DNA from 2 places in the Cumulibacter soli genome. Region 2 is predicted to be linked to the other one. Evidence: predicted binding sites of a transcription regulator. Region 2 holds the regulator's gene; the other holds the start of a gene.
The links. Region 2 encodes LexA, which represses DNA repair genes until DNA is damaged. Its sites were predicted from a motif close to TCGAACANNTGTTCGA; they were not measured.

Region 1 (4,398 bases), on a different contig from region 2:
GCGACTCGATGCGCGAGGCGGCTGGCGCGGCGCGACAACGGGTGTGTGTCGGTAGGCGTGGTGGTCAGCGATGACTCAGTCAACAAGGCTCCAGCGGGCGTGGATAGGCAGCATGAACGGCTGAACGGAACTGTAATCCGTGCCGTGTGAGGCCCGTATCTGACTTCGGACATCGGGAGTATGGCGCGCGACACGGGTGCTGCTCCCGTTCGGCGCCGTGCCGCACTACGCAGCTGTGTGGTCGGCGAGTGTGGGGTCGGCGTTGCTGTACGCGGCGTTGGTGTAGTCGTCGAGCAGTCTGGTGGTGCGCGTGAAGGCTGCGCGTTCGTGAGGGTTGGGTATGTGGGCTGCGAGCAGGGCGATGAGTTCGTCGGCGGGGTCTAGTCCTTCGGCCTCGTCGTTGTTTGTTGCCGGGGGTGTGGTGCTGAGCGCGGCGCGCGATTGCGTGGTCGCGTGTTCGATCTGATGGTGATCGGGTATTGCGATCCGCGTGTTGAGGACGGGGCGTTGGTGGGGATCGATCCATGGTGGTGGGATCCACCAGGGTAGGCCGTTGATGATGTGTGCGCGCCATCCGGATTCTTCGAAGTGTCGGTGATGGTGTCGGCACATGAGGGTGAGGTTGTTGAGGTCTGTGGTGCCGCCGTTCCACCAGGGTTTTATGTGGTGTCGTTCGCAGCGGTCGGGGGTGGCTTGGCAGGTCGGGAATGAGCAGCCGTGGTCTCGGGCGATGAGTGCGTGAGTCTGATTCTCGGTCGCGATGCGACGGGTGCGCCCGAACGCTACGATGCCACCGGTGTCGGTGATCCACGTGGGGATCAGCATTGCTTCGTGCGCGAGGTGTGTGAGGTCGTTGATGGTGATCCGGTCGCCGCCGGAGATGGTGCCGATCGCTGCCCAGTCGTGTGTGTCGTGGCTGGGGTCGTTGTTCGCGTGGAGGGCGGTGAGTAGGTCGTTGAGGTTGACGGTCAGGTGCACGGTGGCGGGAGTGCCTCCGGTGGCCGGTACACCGCCGGCGGTGGCCAGTAGGTATTGCAGGGCTTCGTTGAGTCCGTCGTGGGTGCGTTGTTCATAGCTGCGGGTGTCGCGGGTGCGGTCTTCGGCGGGGTGTGGTGCGCTATAGGGGCCGATGGCTGCCTCGAAGCGGGCTTTTAACTCTCGGGTGAGAAAGCCGTGAATGCGGTACGTGCCGTCGGCGCGTTCGGTGCTGATGTTGATTGCGCGTCGCGCGTGCGCGAGGTGACCTCGGGGGAGGCGCCCGTCGGGGGCGAGGACGTCGTCGATTTTTTGTGCGACGCGGTGTAGGTCGTTGGTGCCCATGCCGTGGGCGTGGTGCACGAGTGTCTGTTCTGCTGTGGTGCGGTCGGCAGGTTCGAGGTCGGCGTTGGTGCGTAGGCGGCGCATGGCGGTGCTGATGATGTCGACTTGGTCGCGAGAGAGTTCTCCGGCGCGTACTGCTGCCGCGAGCGTGGGCAGGTTGGGTGAGCCTTCGCCGGCGCTGAAGGAGTTGGTGGGAAGTATGTGGTCGGCGCGGCGGGCGCGTGCGCGCGCTTCTGCGGGCCGGATCCGCAGCAGTTGTGCGAAGGCGTGCGCGGTGCTGGATGTGCACGTGTACTTGCCGAGTTCTTCGAGTAGCCCGGCTTCGTACAGGTGGCTTTCGATGATGATGCATCGGGCCTGCTGAGACTCGAGCTCCCGAGCGAGCGCGATCAGTCCCTCGGGGCCAAGGGCGCCGAAGTCGCCGCGGTCGCCGACCGCGATCAACGCATCAACAGCCGCCGCCATCTGGTCGAGTGCCGAACCGATTTCCGAAGCGAGCGATTCAGCCGCACCAGCCAGGGGTGAAGACCGATCGTGGCTGGCGCTGATGGCCAGCACGTCCGCGGAGACGTACCGCGCGTGATGCGACTCCAACACGACCAACCTCCCTCAGCGAATCCACGGTTCAAAGTACTGATCTCATCGTACACATGTTCGAATCATGATGCATTAGTTGTAACTCCCGTCCTGGAGTACACCTCCGGTGATCGCCGTCGAGCGGTTCGAAACTATGTGGACAGCAGAGGTTCGAGTCGCGCGAGATAACTCTTGATGAGCGCCAGCGCGTCACGCTCAGATAGCTGTCGCGCCATCAATAGCGACGCGACCCCATGCGCTAGTCCCATCACCTCAAGTGCGAGTCGGCGCGCGATGGTTGCGGTGAGATCGGGCCGCAGGATGTCGGCAAGTTCATCTGCGAGCCCGCTCAGGTGGGACTGATATGCCTGGCCGGCGACCCCTGGATCCGAGATCGACAGTGCCTCTAGGGAAACTCCTAGGCGATGGAAGTCCTCGCTGACTGTATCGGTCGGCAACGCCTCGTCGAAAAACAGCTTGATCACGTCAAGTGGCGCCTTGCTGCCCTCGTGTTGGACGCGAGCCCGCCACCGTTGGACGCTCTTCTCGGCCAGGCGCTCGAGAGTCGCGCTGAGAAGTTCGTCTTTCGTGTTGCCGTAGTACTGGACGAGTCTGAGTGACACGTCTGCTTCCGCGGCCACGGCTCTCATGGTGACGGCGTTGATCCCGCCGCGGGCTAGAAGCCGCTCTACGGCTTCCATGATCTGCGCTCTGCGTTCCTGTTCCGACATACGACCCCCCTCGCCGTAACGATGATACATTCGTATCAACTGATACGTGCGTATCAAGGAGGGGTATGCCATCTCCGTCGCAACGACTCGCTTTGTGTGCGTCGTGTCTGGCCCAGCTGATCGTCGTGCTGGATGTGTCCGTGGTAAACGTGGCCTTGCCCTCGATCCAAGTAGACCTCGGGCTAGGGCGGGTCTCTGCGTCGTGGGTGGCGATGGCCTACAGCCTCGGATTTGCCGGATTGCTCCTCGTGGGAGCGCGCCTGGCGGACGTTGTGGGGGTCGCCAGGTTGCTCGCCTGGAGCGTCTTCGCCTTCGCCTTGGCGAGCCTGGTCGGGGGCCTGGCGACGGAGGGGTGGGTACTCATCTCGGCCCGTGCTGCGCAGGGCATCGCGGCCGCTGCGGTGTCTCCGGCGACGTTTACCCTGTTGACGATTACCTACTCCCAGGGGACCGAGCGTACGCGGGCCATCGCAATCTGGACCGCAGTGAGCCTGGCTGGTGGCGGGCTGGGCAACATCGCCAGCGGGATTCTCACCGAGTTCATTTCGTGGCGTGCCACGCTACTGATCAACCTGCCCATCGGTGCCGGCGTCATCATCTCCGCGTTTGTGCTTCATCGGCGAGCAGTCGATCGACGTGCCTCGGGTCGCATCGACTTGATCGGCGCAATATTGACGTCCGCTGCGTTCGCGTGTGCCACTTATGCGCTGTCCGTGGCCGGTGAACCCACCCTGAGTGCGGCTGCGATTGCGGCAGGATCGGTGGCGGTCGTGCTGTTCGTCCTGTTGGTCATGCAGCAGCGCCGAACGCTCGAAAAACTTGTACCGGATGATCTCGTCGGCGATCGGGTCATCGTCCTGGGAAACATCGCGACGGCGTTGACTGGCGCATGCTTCCAGATCGCTCTGTGGTACTTCCTGACCTATCGGTTTCAGACCCGATTCGACTTCTCGCCGACGCAAGCCGGTGTCGCCTTCGTCCCACTGACAGTGATCATGCTGGTTGTGAACTTGTGGGTCACGCCGCGCCTGATGAAGCGGCGCGCACCCCGATCGCTAGTTGCGGCAGGTGCGGCGATTGCGGTCCCGGGCTTGATCTGGCTCGCAGCCTTCGACGAGGGAGCCTTGGCCATCACCGTCCTGGTGCCTACCGTCGTTGTCGGCATCGGCGGTGGCTTGGTGAACACACCATTGGCCACGCTCGTCACCGCAGGGGTCCGACCCGAGCACGCTGGTGCGGCGTCCGGCCTGATGAATACCGCAAAGCAGTTCGGCGGTGCGATCGGTGTCGCTGTGGCAAGCGCGGGCACGGTCATCACGGGTGCCGACAGAATCGCGTTCCTCGTCATGGCGGTGGCTGTCCTCGCCGTTCTTGCCATGGCGGCCGCGATCAAAGTGGACCGCGACGGATTTCCGCGTGAAACGACGCCGCCGGCTAAGACTTAACCACCCCACGGTCCTTGCGTCGCGATTGGGCAAGCGATGCTGTGACAGTTATATGCAGATCGCATACAGTTGCGATCGTGGATAACGCATTGGAAGAGGCCATCAACGAGTGGCACGAGGCCGTGAACTCCGGTGATCTGCAATGGTCGGCGACGTCAGTTTCAGACCCGGTTGTCGTACTCGGACCGAAAGGTGCAGGGCCGATTTCGGCGAGTCAGTTCGCTGAGTGGGTTCAGCGATCAGGTATTCAACTGATACCCCGGTCGTGGCATCCGATCAGTGACCGACTGATGGTCGTTGAACAAGACGCCGCTTGGCCGCAGAAC
Region 2 (4,398 bases):
AGATCTGCGCGTCAGCGGGGCTCGCGAAGTAGCCGTTGAGCTCGCCAGCCTCGCGGTACTTATTGACTACCCGGTCAATAAGCTGACGCAAGCTGTGTTCCCGGCTATCGGTACCGACCGCGCCACGAAAGTACTTCGTGGTGACGATGTTCGTCGCGTTGATGCTCCACGATTCGGGGAACTCCACACCGCGCTGTTCGAAGTTGATCGAGCCGTCGCGCCAGTTGGTCATCACTACGTCACGGCGCTGCCAGACGACCTCATCGTAAGGGTGCACCCCCTCGGTGGTGTAGACCCGCTCGACGCGTAGACCGTCGTGCGGATAACGCGGCTCACTAGGCTCCGTGCTGCGGATGGGCTGGGCGATGTCGGTCATGATGGCCGGTGTCCTCTCTCGCGCTGTGACTGTCAGTGCGCCGTGCTGATGACGTTGATGGGATAGAAGTGGGTCGGATGACGCGTTACTCACGAAGAGATATCTAGGTTTTGTGACGGATCGGGCTCGGTGGCCTCGGCGCGCAGCAACTCAATCTCGCGCTCGAAGTCGGCGACGGATTCAAAAGATCGATAGACGCTGGCGAACCGCAGGTACGCCACCGGATCAAGCTCGCGTAGGGGGCGCAGAATCGCGAGACCCACCTCGTGGCTCGGTATCTCAGCGGCACCGCTCGATCGCACGGTCTCCTCCACTTGCTGCGCAAGTAGGGCCAAGGCGTCTTCGCTCACCGGACGACCCTGGCATGCCCGCCGGACACCTCGTACGACCTTGTCACGGCTGAACGGTTCGCTCACGCCACTACGCTTCGTGACCGCCAATACGGTCTCTTCGACAGTGGTGAATCGCCGACTGCATTCCTGACAGGAACGTCGACGGCGAATGGACTGACCATCGTCGACCTCGCGAGAGTCAACAACTCTCGATTCGGAGCACCTGCAGTATGGGCAGCGCATGTTGTCCTCCGCCGAGTACGAGCGTCTTGTGGATTCCTTGGGCATAACCCACCGTCCGCCTGTGGACAGCCGGTGGATGACCTGTGAGCATCTCGTGCACAACCTGTGGACGAACCACAAGCGTGTAACTACTAGATGTTGTGGTCAAGACTAGGACGGATCACAATGCGCCGCAACCAGAAACGCGGGGGAATTTCGACGGATGCGCGGACGGCGATGTCAGGAGCCAGGAACGACCAACACATCGCCGGCCTGCACGGCGTCATCGATAGCCAGTCCGTTCGCCGCGCGGATCGACTCGGCGACGTCGCCCACGTCACGGCCGTCAGCTACGCGCTCGGCGACCAACTCGATCGTCTCTCCACTGCGGGCGACGACCTGCGTGGATTCGGCAGGGCGCGGCTGCTCGGACAGACCGAGCGTCAACGCCGAGCACCCTGCGACCACGCCGACCAATAGACCGACGACCGTCACTCGCCCGCGCAGGGTCAGACTCAGTCGGCGCGGGCGATTACTGACTCCGCGCACCGGCGCAGCGACTACCGCGCGCCGCTCACTCACCGGATCCACCATGCTCCGAGCGCGCCGATCTGCGCGCCGCGGCGGCTCGGACACGACCGCCGGCACGATCGGATCCAACTGCTCACCGATCAGCCGCCGTACGGGGACCTGCTCGCGAGCACGCTCCTCGAACATGCCCAGGTCCGCGCGCGCATCACGCAACGCGGACGCACCAATAGTCGGTTGCGACGGCTGCTGGCGCCGGCCGCTCGGACCATCTATCTGGGGCCGACCGAACGGCGTAATCGTCAGGGGCTTCACGCGGCGCGTCGAAGTACGCGAGGGCGTTGCAGTCGAAGTAATCATGAGCCAAAGCCTCACTTATGCCACCGACAAGTTTTTGATGCGAATCTCGTCGGGACGTCCACGGGAAGACCAACCGAGGTTGGGCCGAACTGTTGTTCGATCGAACGTCTGTATCATTAGGCCTCGACCTAATGGCGATGTCAAGACATTTCGGCGTGTCTACTCGAACAAATGTTTGAACTGTGATCAAGTAGTTGGCAGAATGTGAATCGAGACGCCGAGTATTACGGCGCGACTACGACCGCTCGACGAGGAGCCCCCATGGCCGACAAGAAGGATGCGACGGAAGAGCCCAGTGACGGCGACGCCACCGTGCACCATCTCCCCTCCCGCCCTGATGAGGCGTCGCTCACCCCACGTCAGCACCACATCATGGAGGTCATTCGTACAGCGATCACTAACCAGGGATACCCGCCCAGCGTCCGGGAGATCGGCGAAGCCGTCGGGCTCGCCTCGCCGTCGTCGGTAGCGCATCAGTTGCGGCAGTTGCAGGCCAAGGGCTTCCTGCGACGTGATGCGAATCGCCCCCGCGCGGTCGATGTACGACCTGCGGAAGAACAGCATCCGGACGCTGAGCATGCATTGCCCGCCGCGACCTACGTTCCGGTCGTCGGACGGATCGCCGCCGGTGGCCCGATCCTCGCCGAGCAAGCCGTCGAGGATATTTTTCCGCTCCCCAAGGAACTCGTGGGCGAAGGCACCTTGTTCCTCCTACGAGTTACGGGAGATTCGATGGTGGATGCCGCGATTTGCGACGGAGACTGGGTAGTCGTGCGCCAACAGCCCGTGGCCGATCAAGGCGAAATCGTCGCTGCGATGATCGACGGAGAAGCCACAGTCAAGACATATCGGCAGCGCGACGGGCACATCTGGTTGATTCCGCATAACCCGGCGTACGAACCGATTGATGGCGACAACGCGACGATCCTCGGTCGAGTCGTATCGGTCCTGCGACGTATTTGACCCTCAGCGCTCGGCGCGCGGGCTGCGCCGCGGCACGCTCATCGCCGCGGTCGCCCGTTCGCCGAGCGGACTCGCCCAGAACCAACGGACGAACCACAGCAGAATAATGCCCGCGCAGGTTCCGCCGATCACATCTGAGACCCAGTGGTAGCCCATGATGAGCACCGCGATGGCGCACACGATGGGCGCAACGACCGCGTAGATAGCGATGACGCGCCGCACGGTATCGTTCGCGATGTATTCCATGGCGATCCATGCGCCCACCCCCACCAATACGGTCGCATTCACTTGGTGACCTGATGGGAATGCGCCACCCGGCGCCGGCGAGGCGTGCAGGTAGTCGCCGCCCGGATCTGTCGGAAAGCTGCGATCAAGCCAGGCTTTAATCGGATACACCGTGAGGTACATGAGCGCCGATGCGCTGAGCACTTGCACGAACGGCGCGTAGGTGCGGCGCTGCGCGAAGATCACGCCGCACATCACCAGGATCAGTACGAGGTTCGGTCCCCGCCCACCGGTCTGGCTCAGTACCCACCCGAATGCGTTCAGGAACCCGTGATCTTGCATGCCCCACGACAGCAGCCAGTCGCTACTCGTCGCGTCAAACTGACGCAGTAATCCGTCGAAACGCACATCGAGTAGGACGAGTAGCAAGATGGCTGCCGCGACGAGGGCGTGCCAGGCCCGCGGGCGATACGCTGCGCGTGGGCTCGGCCACGCACCGTCCGTATTTCCGCACGGCGGCGCCGGGCGGACTGTTGGTGCACTCACCAGGCCAGACTACGGGGCGCTGCGCGCGTAGGCTTCAACGGCCGATGCGACGCCCGGATAGGCCTTCCCGGTAATGGCGGTGCCGTCGGCGAGGTACTCGATCGTGTCGATATCCGCCCGATTGTGCAGCATTGTCACCAAGTCGCCCCGGTCGTACGGCACCAGGACATCGATGGTGACTGCCGGTCGTGGGAGCGCGCTGTCGATGGTGGCGCGCAGTTCCGCGATCCCATCGCCGGTACGCGCGGATACCGCGACGGCTCCCGGTAGGTTGCTCAACAACACGTCTAGGTCGTTCGGGTCGGCGGCATCAGCCTTGTTGACGACCAGCAACTCCGGAACGTCACCGGCATCAATGTCGGCGAATACCTCACGCACTGCGCTGATTTGCCCCATGGGATCCGGGTGCGCGCCGTCAACGACATGCAGTACGAGGTCGGCATCCTCGACTTCTTCCAGCGTTGAGCGGAACGCTTCGACCAATTGATGCGGTAGCGCGCGGACGAACCCGACGGTGTCGGAGATGGTGTACGCGCGCCCATCAGCGGTTTCGGCACGACGTACCGTCGGATCAAGTGTCGCGAACAATGCATCTTCGACCAACACGCCGGCGCCGGTCAATCGATTAATCAGCGTCGACTTGCCGGCGTTAGTGTATCCAGCGATGACCACGGAGGGCGTTTCGCGCCGTCGACGTGACGAGCGCTTCGTGGTGCGGCCGACCTTCATCGCCGCAATCTCACGACGAAGTTTGGCGATACGCGAATTGATCCGTCGACGATCAAGCTCAATCTTCGTCTCACCTGGGCCGCGCGATCCGATGCCGTCGCCACCGGCGACCCGACC

Region 1: a site for LexA is predicted at 1,963-1,978, ahead of E1H16_RS16570 (HNH endonuclease signature motif containing protein). Genes of this name have one in related genera too.

What each region holds. Positions count from the first base shown of each region.
Region 1 is NZ_SMSG01000008.1:61,340-65,737, forward strand. It holds gene E1H16_RS16565 (CPBP family intramembrane glutamic endopeptidase) at 1-83, opposite strand, end outside; gene E1H16_RS16570 (HNH endonuclease signature motif containing protein) at 226-1,917, opposite strand; gene E1H16_RS16575 (TetR/AcrR family transcriptional regulator) at 2,049-2,627, opposite strand; gene E1H16_RS16580 (MFS transporter) at 2,693-4,072, shown strand; gene E1H16_RS16585 (hypothetical protein) at 4,150-4,398, shown strand, end outside.
Region 2 is NZ_SMSG01000003.1:268,236-272,633, reverse strand. It holds gene E1H16_RS08070 (vitamin B12-dependent ribonucleotide reductase) at 1-376, opposite strand, end outside; gene nrdR (transcriptional regulator NrdR) at 466-951, opposite strand; gene E1H16_RS08060 (hypothetical protein) at 1,171-1,773, opposite strand; gene lexA (transcriptional repressor LexA) at 2,080-2,781, shown strand; gene E1H16_RS08050 (phosphatase PAP2 family protein) at 2,785-3,552, opposite strand; gene hflX (GTPase HflX) at 3,562-4,398, opposite strand, start outside.